Roseibium sp. Sym1: one gene and its partner. The main gene of each other region encodes a partner of the protein of the gene in region 2 in a complex. Links are inferred from orthologs where the notes say so. Each region holds a gene or a part of one and is shown on either strand. Other genes may lie near its edges.

Region 1 (7,406 bases), 6.4 Mb from region 2 along the record:
ATCGGCGTCAGCAGGCTGGCGCGTTCGCTCCAGAAGGTCCTGCCGTCGGCATCTCCGGCGGCATTCGCCATGTCGATGGCATGGGCACAGGCGTAGCAGATCGCCCGGGCAACCTGGGTCCTCGACTTCATGCCAAGCAGCATGCGTTTGATGTCCGGATGGCGCGCGATCGGGCTCATGCCGTCCTCGCCCGTATCCCCCGGCGCCCGGCCCTGCTTGCGTTCGATCGCATAGGCTAGAGCGTGCTGGTAGGCGCGCTCGGCAACCCCCAGCCCCTGGATGCCGACCGCGAGGCGGGCGTTGTTCATCATGGTGAACATGCAGGCGAGGCCCCGGTTCTCCTCACCGATCAGCCAGCCTTTCGCGCCGCCTTCGTCGCCATAGACCATGGTGCAGGTCGGCGAACCGTGAATACCCATCTTGTGCTCGACCCCGGCCACCTTGACGTCGTTGCGTTCGCCGAGCGTGCCGTCGTCATTGACCAGGAATTTCGGCACCAGAAACAGGGAAATGCCCTTGGTGCCGGGAGGCGCGTCCGGCAGGCGCGCCAGCACCATATGGATGATGTTGTCGGTCAGGTCGTGGTCGCCATAGGTGATGAAGATCTTCTGGCCGAAGATGCGGTAGGTGCCGTCGTCGTTGCGTTCCGCCTTGGCCTTCAGGGCGTTGAGGTCCGACCCGGCCTGCGGCTCGGTCAGGTTCATGGTGCCCATCCACTCGCCGGAAACCAGTTTTTCCAGGTACCTGGCCTTCAGGTCCTCGGAAGCATGTTTTTCCATGGCCTCGACGGCGCCGATGGTCAGGGTCGGTCCGATGGCGAAAGCCATGGACCCGGAGTTCCACATCTCCAGCGCCGCCGCGGACAGCATCTGCGGCAGCCCCTGGCCTCCGGATTCCGGATCGGCGGTCAGTCCGTTCCAGCCGCCCTCGATCCAGGCATGATAGGCCTCGCGCCAGCCCGGAGGCGTCGACACATTGCCGTTTTCCAACGGCGTGCCATGCCGGTCGGCAACAGCGTTGAGCGGCGCGATCTCCTCGGCCGAGAACCGGCCGGCCTCGGTGAGAATGGCATCGACAAGATCGTCACTCAATTCCGCATAACGGGCACTTTCCCGAAGATCTCCCAGTCCGCAGACTTGTTTCAGCGTAAAGGCGATCTCATCGACAGGGGCGCGATACATTCAGGTCCTCCCAAACCGGCCGGGGCGGGTTCGCACCGACGCATGACTGTTTTTTGGCTGTTCCGAGCTTGACGGATGCGAGGCTTCTCCGCAAAAGGCGCTATCGGCAGCGATTTGAGTGGACAATAGACCAGTTGACGTTAACGTCAACCCGTATCGCAGCGGCAGGTCATCGTCTTTTTGGTCAATTCGCAGGAACCCAACGGGCGAGACACGCGACATGCAGCGCTGGACACTCGACATCCACAGCCCCGGCTGGCAGACCGCTCCTGAAGCGGATGACGTCTGCAAGGCACTTCTGGCCGGCGACCTTGTCGCGGTGCCGACCGAGACGGTCTACGGTCTTGCCGCCGACGCCACCAACGGCGCCGCCTGCGCGAAAATATTCGAGGCCAAGGGCCGACCCCAGTTCAATCCCCTGATCTCCCATGTGGCCTCCCTCGACGCTGCCCTGGATCACGGCATCTTCAACAAGCAGGCTCTTGCGCTTGCCGAGGCCTTCTGGCCGGGTCCGCTGACCCTGGTCGTTCCGAAACGCGAGACCTCGCAGATCTCAGACCTGGCAACCGCGGGTCTGGACACGGTTGCCCTGCGTGTGCCCGACGGACCGGTGATGCGCTTTCTGTCGGAAAAAACCGGACGTCCGCTGGCAGCGCCCAGCGCCAACAGGTCCGGCAGGATCAGCCCGACCCGGGCCGAAGACGTGGTTGCCGATCTTGAAGACGCCCTGAGCTTCGTGATCGACGCCGGACCTTGCGCGGTTGGCATCGAGTCGACGATTGTCGGCCTGGCCGACGGCACACCACGGCTGCTTCGACCCGGTGGCATTGCCCGGGAAGACGTCGAGACCGTTCTGGGAATGGCCCTTGCGGGCGCCAGCCCGGCCATGCGGCCGGACGCACCGGCAGCGCCCGGCATGCTGTCGTCGCACTATGCTCCCGACGCCCGCATGATCCTCAACGCACGGGAAGCCGCACCCGAGGACGCCCTGCTCTCCTTTGGCCCCGACCCCTTGCCGGGGGCAACTCAAGCGCACGCGGAATTCAATCTGAGCCCCAGCGGTGACCCTCGTGAAGCCGCCGCCAACCTGTTCCGCGCCATGAGAATTCTCGATTCCAGCGGCGCGAAGACGATCCGGGTTCAATTTATCCCCAACTTTGGCCTCGGCGAAGCCATCAACGACCGGTTGCGCCGCGCCGCGGCCCCGCGTGACTAAAGATACGCGCCCGGTAGAAACCAGATGCCTGCGGCGGATTGGCCCGCTCCTTCTGGCACATTCTTCATCACGGATTCAAAAAGCCTGAAATATCAGCAGTTCGTGCGGCAATCCTGATTCAGAAGTTGAACCGCGATCACCTGAAGTTAATCAGCACAAGCTCCAAGCTTCCGTTTTAACGGACAACTACTGCAAGCTCGAGCAACCTGATTTAGGTTAAGCAATTCATACAATAGAAGCCTACAAATCTGCACCTGCCTCAAACTTATCAACACCATAACCCAAATGGATTACGGTAAAAAGCTCGCATTCCCTTACTGGAATCACGTAGTTTAAGAATCAGATTTGAGATGCAGCGGACCTCCCCTCGGGCATTGCGGTGCTCGCACCTCTGAAAGGGCCGGCTTACACATAGCCGGCCTATTTTTTTGCGATACGGTCAAAAAAAAAGCGGAACGCCCCTTCCCCCTCCCCAAGGTCCAATTCCGATAGTCCATCGACACTTGCGGCAGAACTCTATGGCTACCGGGCCTGAAACATTTCTGCTTCCTGCACCTGTCTTCGTCCGAAACATCCAACGGTGGCCGGCGGCGAGCGGTTCGCCATCGTGACGCGCGGAACTGGCGGCGGTGAAGCCCGCGACACTCCGGACAACACTGTTCCACTTTCATGGAACCGGTGTTTTCGCCGTTTCTGAACAAGCCTGCGGCTCAAACCAGGTCTTCGCGAAACGCATTTACTTTCCGACAATTGACAGTCTCCATTGCAAGCGATCTGATAACCGGCAAAGACAACCTGAACAATCGACCTTCCGGAAACGCCTCCTTGTCCACATTGATCCTGCACCATCCGTCTTATCTCGACCACCTGACACCGGTGGGACATCCCGAACGTCCGGACCGGATCCGGGCCATCGACCGGATTCTGGAACACGAGAAATTCCAGTCCGTGGAGCGGGATATGGCACCGATGGGCGCCGTGGAGGACATCGCGCGCGCGCATCCGATGAGCTATGTCGATCAGATACACCGGCTTGCTCCGGAGGAAGGCACGGCGCGGGTCGACGCGGACACCACCATGTCTCCCGGCACCTGGGAAGCCGCGTTGCGCGGTGTCGGCGGTGCCTGCCGGGCCGTCGACGAGGTTCTGACGAACAGGGTCAGCAATGCCTTTTCCGCGTCCAGGCCTCCCGGACACCACGCGGAAAAGACCCGGGCGATGGGCTTCTGCTTTTTCAACAACGCCGCTGTGGCCGCACGTTACGCTCAAGCCAAATATGGGCTCGACAGGGTTGCGATCGTCGATTTCGACGTTCATCACGGCAACGGCACGCAGGACATCTTCTGGGACGACGCCTCGATGATGTACTGTTCCACGCACCAGATGCCGCTCTATCCGGGCTCGGGCGCCGCTTCCGAAACCGGTGAAGCCAACACGATTGTCAATGTTCCGCTGCCGCCGGGCGAGGACGGCACCGGCTTCAAGGAAGCCTTCGAGGTGGTGATCCTGCCGCGCCTCGAGCACTTCGCGCCGGAACTGGTCATCATTTCAGCGGGCTTTGATGCGCATGCACGCGACCCTCTCGGCGGGCTCAACCTGGTGGAAGCGGATTTCGCCTGGGCGACGCGGGCGCTGATGGATGTTGCCGACAAGCATGGCGACGGGCACCTGATTTCCGTTCTTGAAGGTGGATACGATCTGGAAGGTCTGGCCCGCTCGACCGCCGCGCACGTGATGACACTGATGACCGGCTGAGCTCCGGCAGATGCGTCCCAGGACGATCCTTGGCTCCGTCACGGCGCTCCTGCGTCAAAACCACGGGGATGACCTGCCCGAATTTCATTCGGTCCCTTGACCTTCGCCGCCCGGACCGCAAGTTTGCCTCGAGACTGACGAAACGCCGAAACACTGGATCGCCCATGACCGACGCAGCGAACGACATTTCCGGCCTCTCCTTTGAGGACGCCCTCAAGCAGCTTGAGACCATTGTGCGCGAGCTGGAGCAGGGCAACGTCCCGTTGGAGCGCAGTATCGACATGTATGAGCGCGGGGACGCGCTGCGCAAACATTGCGATACGCTTTTGAAATCCGCCGAAGCCAAGGTGGAGAAGATCCAGCTCGGACAGAATGGCGAAGCCGGCGGCACCGAAGCCCTCGACCCCCAGTAGACTGATTTCCGGCGGACTGTACCGCCCCTTTCCTGCGATTGCCCGCCAGACCGGCACAGCCGCCACGCGGGTCCCGTCCGGCCGGCCCGGCTCAGGTTCAGACATGTCCGCGGCACGCAGGCCGGACGCGGTCCGGCAACAAGAGAACGGCCGGCCGCACTGTCCGCAGCCCTGCGTGCGCCGGTTGAATTGCGCCGGTCTTCCTACTTCCAAAAGAGGCCGACAAGCTAAACTTTATTGCATGCATTGCCATGAAGGCGCCAAATTGCTAATTGTATAGAAAATAAACAGAGGCTTTTATGTAATAGTTAGTAGATCATGCAAGACTGGCCAGCACTCAACGAAACAGATCGCATAAATCTACTTATGCGAGTTCTTGAGTGCTCGACACAATCCGACGGATGGCCTCAAGTCCTCGATTTCATCGATGAAACACTCGGGTGCACATCCTTCCTGTCGGAATTCGACGAAAACGGCACGCCCCAGCCCCGGTTCGGCGGCACGCCCCCGGCCGAGACACTTGGGCAGGTCCTGCAGCGGATTGAAACCGAAGGCGGACGCACCGCACTCCAGTTTCTGCTGTCCGAAGCAGCGCTGTTTTATCCCTATTGCAAAACAACACTCGCCCGTAACGCGCCGGCCAGCGACCCGTCGAAGGACCATGCGCCAGATACAGTCGCGTCGCAGACCCCATCGCAGATGGAGGCTGCCGACGGATCCAGTGCCGAAGACAAGCTGCACATGGCGCCCGGGCTGGTTTCGCCGATCTGGCGCAGCGGACGATCCACCATCCTGTTCAGCTGTTTCTTTTCCTCGCATGATCTGGACGCTATCGACACCGACACTGCCAGCGAGACGTTTCGCACGATCGTCAAGATGCTCGAACCGGGACTGAACATCCACTTCGAGATGGAAAAGAAGCGCCTGGACAACGAACACCAGCGCCTGCTCCTGTCGTCCGCTGAAGGTCCGGCACTGCTCGTCAACGCAGATCGGGACATTCTTGCCTGGACACCATCCGCGCTGGAAGCCCTGGCTCGAGCGGACATCGCGTCCCAGGCGCGGCAAACACTCCTTGTTAAAAACAAGCAGCTGGACGCCGCGCTGCTGGAGCTGGCAGTCGCAACACGCCAGCATCCCGACAGGCAGTCCGGCATTGCCGGACCGCCCCCACAACGCTCCGTCTTCATCGCGGATCCGGAAGGCTTCCTGAAGCGGGTGACCATCAGCACCGTAATTCCGGCGCACCCGGCTCATAACCAGTCAGCAATGTTCGTTGTCAGGCTGGTGGAGACGCGGGAATTGTCCGGCGAAATCGAGAAATGCCTGCAGGACCATTTCGATCTCTCGCAGTCCGAGGCCCATCTGGCCCGGCATCTGACCGTGACCGGCTCGATGAACGCCACGGCCGATGACCTTGCCATCACCCGGAACACGGCAAAGACCCACCTGCGGCGCATCTATGAAAAGACCGGGGTGAACACACAACTCCAGCTGGCAATGCTCGTCCACAGGCTTGCGCAACTGTTCTGACATTTATCAGCGCGCCCTTTTCAAAGCTCCAAAAGGCTCGCAAGACAGGTTGTTTGCATCCGGCGCGGCTGCCTCACCGTGAACGAAAAATGGGGCCGCGAATTGCGACCCCAAGTTGATCACTGTGCACGTGGCCCCATCGACCACCCCTTTCCCTTAGGATAGATCCGCCCCCAAATCATCACCCAAAAGGGTGACTGAGAGCATTTTCATGGAAAGTTGCACATATTTTGCGATTCCAACTTTTAATTTAGTCGGACAAATTCAACGAAGGCTCGTACTCCTGACAATGACGGCCAATTTGGCACATTCCACTCGGCGAATTTGCGCCCTATATCCGGTTGGTGTATGCCTGCCCGCCTGTTTTCCAATCGTGGAGCGATCTCCAGCGTGACTTCCAAGCCTGAAACGCCTCTTCTCGACAAGGTCCATTCACCTGCGGACCTGCGTCGGCTTGAAGAATCCGACCTGCAACAGCTTGCTGAAGAATTGCGCTCGGAAACCATCGACGCCGTGTCGATCACGGGTGGCCACCTGGGAGCCGGGCTCGGCGTCGTCGAACTGACCGTCGCAATGCATTACGTGTTCAACACGCCCGAGGACAAGATCATCTGGGATGTCGGGCATCAATGCTACCCGCACAAGATCCTGACCGAGCGCCGCGACCGGATCCGCACCCTGCGCCAGGGAAACGGCTTGTCCGGCTTCACAAAACGGGCGGAAAGCGCGTATGACCCCTTTGGCGCGGCCCATTCGTCCACGTCGATTTCCGCCGGCCTCGGCATGGCCGCGGCGCGGGATCTGAAGGGCGGCGACAACAATGTCATCGCTGTTATCGGTGACGGCGCCATGTCCGCCGGCATGGCCTACGAAGCCATGAACAACGCCGGCCATCTCGGCTCCCGGCTGATCGTCATTCTCAATGACAACGACATGTCGATCGCCCCGCCTGTCGGCGCCATGTCGGCCTACCTGGCCAAACTCGTTTCCGGCCCGACCTACCAGACGCTGCGTGACGCGGCGAAGAACCTTGCCAAGAACCTGCCCAAGCAGATGTTCGAAAAGGCCGCCCGCGCCGAGGAATATGCGCGCGGTTTCTGGACCGGCGGCACGCTGTTCGAAGAGCTCGGGTTCTACTATGTGGGCCCGGTGGACGGGCACAACCTGGAGCACCTCCTACCCATCCTCAAGAATGTGCGGGACACCCATCACGGTCCGGTCCTCATTCATGCCGTGACCCAGAAGGGCAAGGGCTACGGTCCGGCGGAAGGTGCGAAGGACAAGTATCACGGCGTCGCCAAATTCGAC
Region 2 (7,437 bases):
CGTTCGGCTTGCCTTCGGTGAAGGGGGAATTGGCGAAGATTGCCGTCGCGACCGGCTGCAGGGCAAGACCGATGCGCATCTTCTTGACCATGTCCGCTTCGGACGAGAAATCCAGGTTCACCTGGATGGTCGAGGTCCGGTACATCATGTCGAGGCCGAGCGAACCGACCTTCGGCATGTAGTTGGTCATGATGTCGTAGCGGGATTTCGGCATGCGGGGCACATCCGCACGCGACCAGGTCGGGGTCATGCCGATGCCGAGGAAGCCGACGCCGAGCGGTTCGGCGACCTGGCGCACCTGCGCAAGGTGCTGGTTGGCCTCGCGGCAGGTCAGGTGCAGGTTGTCGAGCGGCGCTCCGGAGAGTTCGAACTGCCCGCCGGGTTCGATGGAAATGGCGCCGCCACCGTGGTCGTCGGCCAGGCCGATGATCTTGCCCGCATCCTCGATCCGCTCCCAGCCGGTTAGCTTCTCCATGCCCGTGAGCACGGCCTCGACGCCATGCGCGCCTTCATAGGGGATCGGGGTCAGTTCATTCAGGCAGAAACCGAACTTCTCGTGTTCGGTGCCGATTCGGAACTGGTCCTCCGGCTTGTTGCCCGCTTCGAGCGTCGCCGCCAGGTCCGCGACCGTTGCAATCGGGGTGGAATCGACCGTGTCGCGGGCCATGAAAGCGTCCTAGTGCTTGCGCGGCCCGCCAGGTTGCCCCCTGCCTACCGCAATGATCCGACGCGTTTCAAAGAGAAACGCCTTAAAGCTTGGGTGATTTAGGATTCCTGAAACAATAATGCAAGCGTGGAAACGACACGGGGCGCGCGGGTCCCGACGATGCCGGGGCGTCGGTCACGGAGATTTGCATCCAATCCAAAGCCGTTTCCAAGGTCCCGAAGCCCCGTCCGTCACGCAATCCTGAAGACGGATAAAGGCTCCGTGCGACCGCGCAGATGGACCGAGCCGAGGCTGGTCGCGCTGGTGCCTTCCGGCAGGTGCGCCATCGTCTCACCGCTGACCAGCGCGATCACCTTGGCGTCCGGATCCACCGTCTTGCCGTGTTCCTGAAGGCGCGCGGCCACATTCACCGCATCGCCGATGACGGTGTAGTTCATCCGGGCCGACGAACCGATATCACCCACCACGACCTTGCCGGTATGCACGCCGATGCGCACACGCATCGTGTCCAGCGGCATCTGCGCGATCTTGTCCGCAAGCGCCTTGACCGCGGAGATTGCCAGCGTCGCATGATCCGGCTGGTCGGACGGCGCTCCCCAGAACGCCATCACGCCGTCGCCGAGAAACTTGTCGATCGTGCCGTGCTGCTCGGCAATGGCATCCGACACCGTCTCGAAATAGCCGTTGAGGTAGGAAGCGGTCTCCTGCGCGCTCATGTGCGAGGCCAGGTCGGTAAATCCGGCAAGATCCGTGAAGACGATCGTCATCTCCTTGATCTCGATGTTGCGCGTGCTCGTCATGCCTTCCTCGATCAGCCGCGAAACGAGCTGGCGAGGTACATATTTGGCAAAGGCATTCAGGGCGCCGATGGAGCCGTTGAAGGCCTGGTTGACGTCGTCCAGTTCCGCCAGCCGCGAGCGCGGCAGCCGTTCCGAAGCGTCGAAATCGAGCTGTCTCAGGCTGGCCGCGGCATGCGCCAGACGGTTCAGCGGCCGGCCGAGAAGGCGTCCGACAACAAAGGACAGAAAGGCGCCTACCACGAGGGCGACCAGCGCCGCATAGAGCACAATCCGGGTCTGGTCGAGCGCCGCGCCGAATTCCTCCGCGCGGTAGAGCGTGCCCAGGATCCATCCCTTTGCCGGCCCGGACGACACCTCGGTGAAGATTGCCGTGAACATGCCCTTGGTCCCGGGAAAGACCCGTCCCTCGATCGAACCGCCCATGGTGTGGGCGTTTTCAGTCTCGACCCAGATGAGATGAAGGGGCGAGGCGGTCAGGCCGGCAAGCGCGGGCAGAGGCTGTTCGGGCGAAGCGGCGAAAGCGGCCGCGGGCGCGTCAGACACCACGATGGCCCTGTCCCGCCCCGACAGCAGGAACACCTGTTGCCGGCCCTCCCATTCCATGTCCCTGGCGACCCGCGCGAACACCGGCTGCGGATAGAGCGCCCTCAACGACTGGCCGTTGCCAAGATCGATTTCCGCGACCTTGACCCCGGTGGCCATGCCCTGCCGGTACTGGAAATCCGACCAGGCCACCTGCGGCAGTTCATCGGTGGGGGTTTCCGTCAGCACCGCCCGGCCAAGCTCGAGTTCGGCCCCTTCCGGCAGCAGGCGGTAATAGGGTTCCAGGTCGGCGTCGGACAGCTGCTCAGCCGACCGGGACACTTCGACCGCCACCGTGCGCAGCAACATTTCCTGCTGCCGGAAGAACCTGTCCAGAACGGCTTCGTTGCCTTTGAGGACGGCGAGCCCCTGTTCATCGAGCAGCCGTCCGGCAATGCGCCGGTCGGATGTCGCCATGTAGGTTATGATAATCCCGCAGATCACCACCAGCAGGACGGAAAAGACCAGACCGAGCGCGACACCGACGGGAAGTCGCAGGCGCCTGCCGTCCTTTTGAGGCGATCCCGGCCCCGCCGCATTGCCGTGGCCGGCGGAAACATCCCGCATCGGCTGGTCCGGCGGCAGGATCTGCTGGGACATCAACTCACCTCCAGTCGCCGACGGTCGCCTGAATGACCGTCAGGGCCGCGACGGCCGCGGTATCGGCCCTGAGGATACGTGGTCCAAGCGGAATCGGCGACACAAAATCGAGGCTGCGCAGCCGCGCGCGTTCCTCTTCGGAAAAACCGCCTTCCGGCCCGATCAGGACCGCGAGAGGCTGTGGCCCGGCTTCCTTGAGCTGTGCCAGGGTGAGAAGCGGGTTGTTGGTGCCTTCGCTTTCGTCGCAAAACAGCAGCCGCCGTCCGGGCTGGGCTTCGGACCACACGTCCAGGACGTCGTTCAAAGGCTGGGGCGCTAGCACTTCCGGCACGGACAGCACCCCGCATTGTTCGGCAGCCTCGATCACGTTGGCTTCCATGCGCTCCAGATTGACCCGGCTTGCCTGGGTATGCTGCGTCATCACGGGCTTCAGGCTGCCGGCTCCCATTTCCACGGCCTTCTGCACCATGTAGTCCAGCCTTGCGTGCTTGAGCGGGGCGAACATGTACATCAGGTCGTTGGGCACCGTCTGGTCCCGCGTCCGCTCCATGAGCTGCAGTGCGCATTCACGCCGGCCGCTGGCGGCGATCTTGGCCAGCCATTCGCCGTCGCTGCCGTTGAAGACCTGCACATAGTCGCCGTCCTTGAGGCGCAGCACGTTGAGGAGATAGTTCGCCTGGCCGCGGTCCGCTTCGATGCGCGCGCCATCGGCAAGAATGTGTCGCAAAAACAGTCGTTGCATGTTGAACTCGTATTTGGCCATGACCAGACCCTACGCCCGATTGTGTGGGTTTCAAGGCGGATAGCGTCAACCACACGCGTCATCCAAGCCTATTCGATTCTGTCCGTCTCCGGCCAATCATGTCGCGTATTCCTTGCGCGGAAGGGGATAGTCCCGTGCATCGGCGGGCCTCCCCTTGACCCTCTCACCGCGAGCGGCCACTTTCGGGAAACCAGAAGGAATCACCTGTGGCCGAGCAATCTTCCAACGTCGCCGAATTCTCCGTTTCCGAGATTTCCTTTTCCATCAAGCGCACGATGGAGGACGCCTTCGGCTACGTGCGGGTGCGCGGCGAACTGGGGCGGATATCGCGGCCCGGTTCCGGTCACATCTACCTCGACCTGAAGGACGACCGCGCGGTCCTGTCCGGCGTGATCTGGCGCGGCGTTGCCTCGAAGCTGAAGATCCAGCCGGAACAGGGCCTCGAAGTGATCGCCACCGGCAAGATCACCACCTTCCCGGGCCAGTCGAAATACCAGATGGTGATCGACGCGCTGGAGCCGGCCGGCGCCGGCGCCCTGATGGCCCTCCTGGAGGAACGCAAGAAGAAGCTTGCCGCCGAGGGCCTGTTCGCGGAGGAGCGCAAGCGCAAGCTGCCGCCGCTGCCCAAGGTGATCGGCGTGGTGACCTCGCCCACCGGAGCCGTCATCCGCGACATCCTGCACCGCATCGACGACCGGTTTCCCGTCCATGTGCTGGTCTGGCCCGTCCGTGTCCAGGGCGAAACCTCGGGGGCGGAAGTCGCCAACGGCATCCGCGGTTTCAACGCGCTTCAGCCCGGCGGGCCGATCCCGCGGCCCGATCTCCTGATCGTTGCCCGCGGCGGTGGCAGCATCGAGGACCTTTGGGGCTTCAACGAGGAAGCCGTCGTGCGTGCGGCCGCGGCCAGCGACATCCCGCTCATTTCCGCCGTCGGCCACGAAACCGACTGGACGCTGATCGATCTCGCCGCCGACCTGCGCGCACCGACGCCGACGGGCGCCGCCGAAATCGCCGTGCCGGTGAAGGCCGAACTCATGGCGATGGTCGACGACCGGTCCCGGCGGCTCAATTCCGGGCTCGTGCGCTTTGTCACCGGCCGGCGCACGGAGCTGAGGGCCGCCAGTGCCGCCCTGCCCGCACCCCAGGACCTTCTGGCCCTGCCGCGCCAGAAATTCGACAATCTGGCAAATGGCCTGGAACGGGCCCTGATCGTCAGCACGCGGACGCACCGGACCCATTTCCAGAATTTCGCCGGCCGCCTGTCGCCGCTGCTGCTGTCACGCCTCAGCACCAAGGCGCGGCAGGATCTGGCGCAGGCCAGCGACCGGCAACAACGCGCCCTGAAGGTGGCGGTCAGCCAGAAGCGGCACGCCTTCGATACCCTTGCCGTGCGGCTGACGCCGACGCGTCTGGCCCAGCAGACCGTGCTCGGCCAGGAACGGCTCACCGGCCTCGGCGACCGGCTCGACCGGGCCTATCTCGCCCGCGTAACGCAGGAAAAGGCCCGGCTGGACGGCCTGCAGAAACTCCTGAAATCGCTTTCCTACAAGGATGTGCTGGCGCGCGGCTACGCGGTGGTCCGTGACGACAGCGGTCATCCGGTGCGCTCCGCGGCCGGCGTCGCGTCCGGTGCCGCGCTGTCCATCGAACTGGCCGACGGTACGATCGACGCGGTCGCCATGAGTGACAGCGCCGCCTCCAAACCGGCCAGGAGCAAACCGAAGAAACCGGCGACCGGAAAGGGCCCGGTGGACCAGGGAAGCCTGTTCTAGGGCACCGGCTCCGGCGTTTCCTCCACCGCCCCGGAGGTCCGGTTCAGTTATCCAAATAGACCCCTGTCATTTCATGCAGTTTTAACCATGTCCCTTACGTCAATCTTAAGTTGCCTGGCGTAGCGTAACCGGCGTTCAATCTATTGATTTTCGAACGGGGGCACCGATGGCGGCGCAACGCAAGCAATTTGGAAGACGCGGATTGCCGCAGCAGCCTGCCCAGGGCTGGGCGGATCAGAAGACCCAGCACGGCGGTGCGGCTGCCTCCCAGGCCTATCCTTCGCCTGGCTATGCAGCGGTTTCAGACGAAGGCGGGTCAGGCTTTTCGATTTTCAAGGCATTCGGGTTTCTGGTGGGGATGCTGTTCAGCTTCGAGGGACGTATCGGCCGAATGGAATACTGGACCATCGGCATTGTGCGCTTCATCATCTTCATGATGGCCATCATGGCCTACGCGTCCACGCTCCCGCCGGTTCAGGGCGAAGTCGACGCCGTGGCGGTCATGCGCGGGTTCGTCGACACGACCGGCGGTCTGTTGTTCCTCCTGCTGTTCCTGGCCCTTACGGTATGCCTGTTTTCGCTGGAGGTGAGGCGCCTGCACGACCGGGATAAGTCAGGACTGTGGGTCCTGCTCCTGTTTGTCCCGTTCATTGGCGGCTTCTACGGCCTCTGGCTCTTCATCGCCAACGGCTTCTTTCCCGGTACAGCGGGCGCGAACCGTTTCGACACGGTACAGAGCCAGGCGAACGTTTTCGACTGAACCGGTTGCCGCGGCCGGCCGGGAGATTGTCACGCCTGGTCCGGATCTCCGAGCTGACGCAAAAACAAAAGCGCCGCTGCGAGGAACCGCAGCGGCGCTTTTTTGCCGTGTGCTGCCGACAGCTGCGTCAGCCCATCAGTTCCGGCAGGATCGTGATGATCGACGGGAAGGCAAGCAAGCCGGCGATGGTCAGCACGTCCGCAACGAAGAACGGCACACAGCCACGGAAGACTTCCTGCACCGGGATGTCGGGACGAACCCCCGAGACCACGAAACAGTTCAGGCCGATCGGCGGGGTTATCAGACAGAGCTCCGCCATCTTCACCACCAGGATGCCGAACCAGATCGCGCAGGCTTCGCCCGACATGCCGAAGGCGCTGTCGGCCGCCGAGACGCCCTCGCCGCCGTTCAGGGCCATCACTGCCGGATAGACCACCGGAAGGGTCAGGATCAGCATGCCGATCGCGTCCATGAACATGCCGAGCACCGCATAGCCCAGAAGAATGCAGATCATCACCATCCAGGGCGAGAACTCCAGCGCGACGATGAAGTCCCTGAAGGCCTCGGGAAGACCCGCGAAGCCCAGGAAGCGCACATAGACCAGCACGCCCCAGATCAGGGTGAAGATCATCACGGTGAGTTTGGCCGTTTCGTGCAGGGCCTGGCCGAGTTGCCTGGTCTTCATGCCCTTGGCAAAGGCCACCACCAGCACCACGAAGGCACCGAGGGAGCCCGCTTCGGTCGGCGTTGCCAGACCGAAGAAGAACGAGCAGAAGATGATCGCCACCACGGCAATGATCGGCAGCGTCCCCGGGACGCTCTCCAACCGTTCGCTCCAGGTAAAGCCCTTAATTGCCGGAGCGTCGCCACGCCAGGCGGCGACGGCGACGATGATGCCGACATAGATCAGCGCCGAAAAGACCCCCGGCAGGAAGCCGGCGATCAGCAGCTTGCCGACCGACTGCTCCACCAAAATGGCGTAGATCACCAGGATCGCCGAGGGTGGGATCAGCGAGGCCAGCGTGCCGCCGGCTGCCACAACCGCGGCGGACAGGCGCTTGGAGTACCCCGCCTCCAGCATCTCCGGAATGGCGACACGGGCGAACACCGCCGCCGTGGCAACGGACGCCCCGGACACCGCGGCAAAGCCGGCGGTCGAAAACACCGTGCCGACGGCCATTCCGCCCGGCAGCCAGCCGAGCCAGCGCTTGGCGGCCTCGAACAGTTGCTTGGTAAAGCCGGCGTAAAACGCCAGGAAGCCGATCAGGATGAAGGTCGGCAGCACCGACAGCGCATAGGTGACGGATTTCGAATGCGGGATGGTGCCGGCCATCTGCAGGGCGACAAAGAAGCCGCGCTCGAAGCCCATCTTCATGGAGAAGTGGATGATCAGTCCGACAAGCCCGGTGAATGCGGCGGCAAAGGCCACCCGGACCCCGATGACCACCAGGACCAGCAGCACACCGGTCATCAAAAGGCCAACTTCAAACGGC

What was found. Proteins that work in one complex are often made in the same cells at the same time.
Region 1: the proteins of xseA (region 2) and O6760_RS30550 are in contact, whole or in part, in a cryo-EM structure (PDB 8TXR), measured with the Escherichia coli proteins. The link is inferred for Roseibium sp. Sym1 from one-to-one orthologs.

What each region holds. Positions count from the first base shown.
Region 1 is NZ_CP114786.1:6,666,216-6,673,621, forward strand. Bases 3,032-5,940 are described here. They hold O6760_RS30550 (exodeoxyribonuclease VII small subunit), read left to right. Parts: upstream 3,032-4,316; coding sequence 4,317-4,565; downstream 4,566-5,940. Other genes in these bases: O6760_RS30545 (histone deacetylase family protein), read left to right, coding at 3,223-4,152; O6760_RS30555 (helix-turn-helix transcriptional regulator), read left to right, coding at 4,932-5,940. Also shown: O6760_RS30535 (acyl-CoA dehydrogenase), read right to left, coding at 1-1,181; O6760_RS30540 (L-threonylcarbamoyladenylate synthase), read left to right, coding at 1,402-2,397; more of O6760_RS30555, read left to right, coding at 5,941-6,098; dxs (1-deoxy-D-xylulose-5-phosphate synthase), read left to right, coding at 6,447-7,406. UniProt on the Escherichia coli protein: Bidirectionally degrades single-stranded DNA into large acid-insoluble oligonucleotides, which are then degraded further into small acid-soluble oligonucleotides.
Region 2 is NZ_CP114786.1:271,395-278,831, forward strand. What follows is about bases 2,962-5,901. They hold xseA (exodeoxyribonuclease VII large subunit), read left to right. Parts: upstream 2,962-3,618; coding sequence 3,619-5,184; downstream 5,185-5,901. Other genes in these bases: O6760_RS01265 (16S rRNA (uracil(1498)-N(3))-methyltransferase), read right to left, coding at 2,962-3,412; O6760_RS01275 (DUF805 domain-containing protein), read left to right, coding at 5,387-5,901. In the rest of the region: O6760_RS01255 (glutamate--cysteine ligase), read right to left, coding at 1-667; O6760_RS01260 (adenylate/guanylate cyclase domain-containing protein), read right to left, coding at 898-2,649; more of O6760_RS01265, read right to left, coding at 2,654-2,961; more of O6760_RS01275, read left to right, coding at 5,902-5,944; O6760_RS01280 (TRAP transporter large permease), read right to left, coding at 6,072-7,437. UniProt on the Escherichia coli protein: Bidirectionally degrades single-stranded DNA into large acid-insoluble oligonucleotides, which are then degraded further into small acid-soluble oligonucleotides.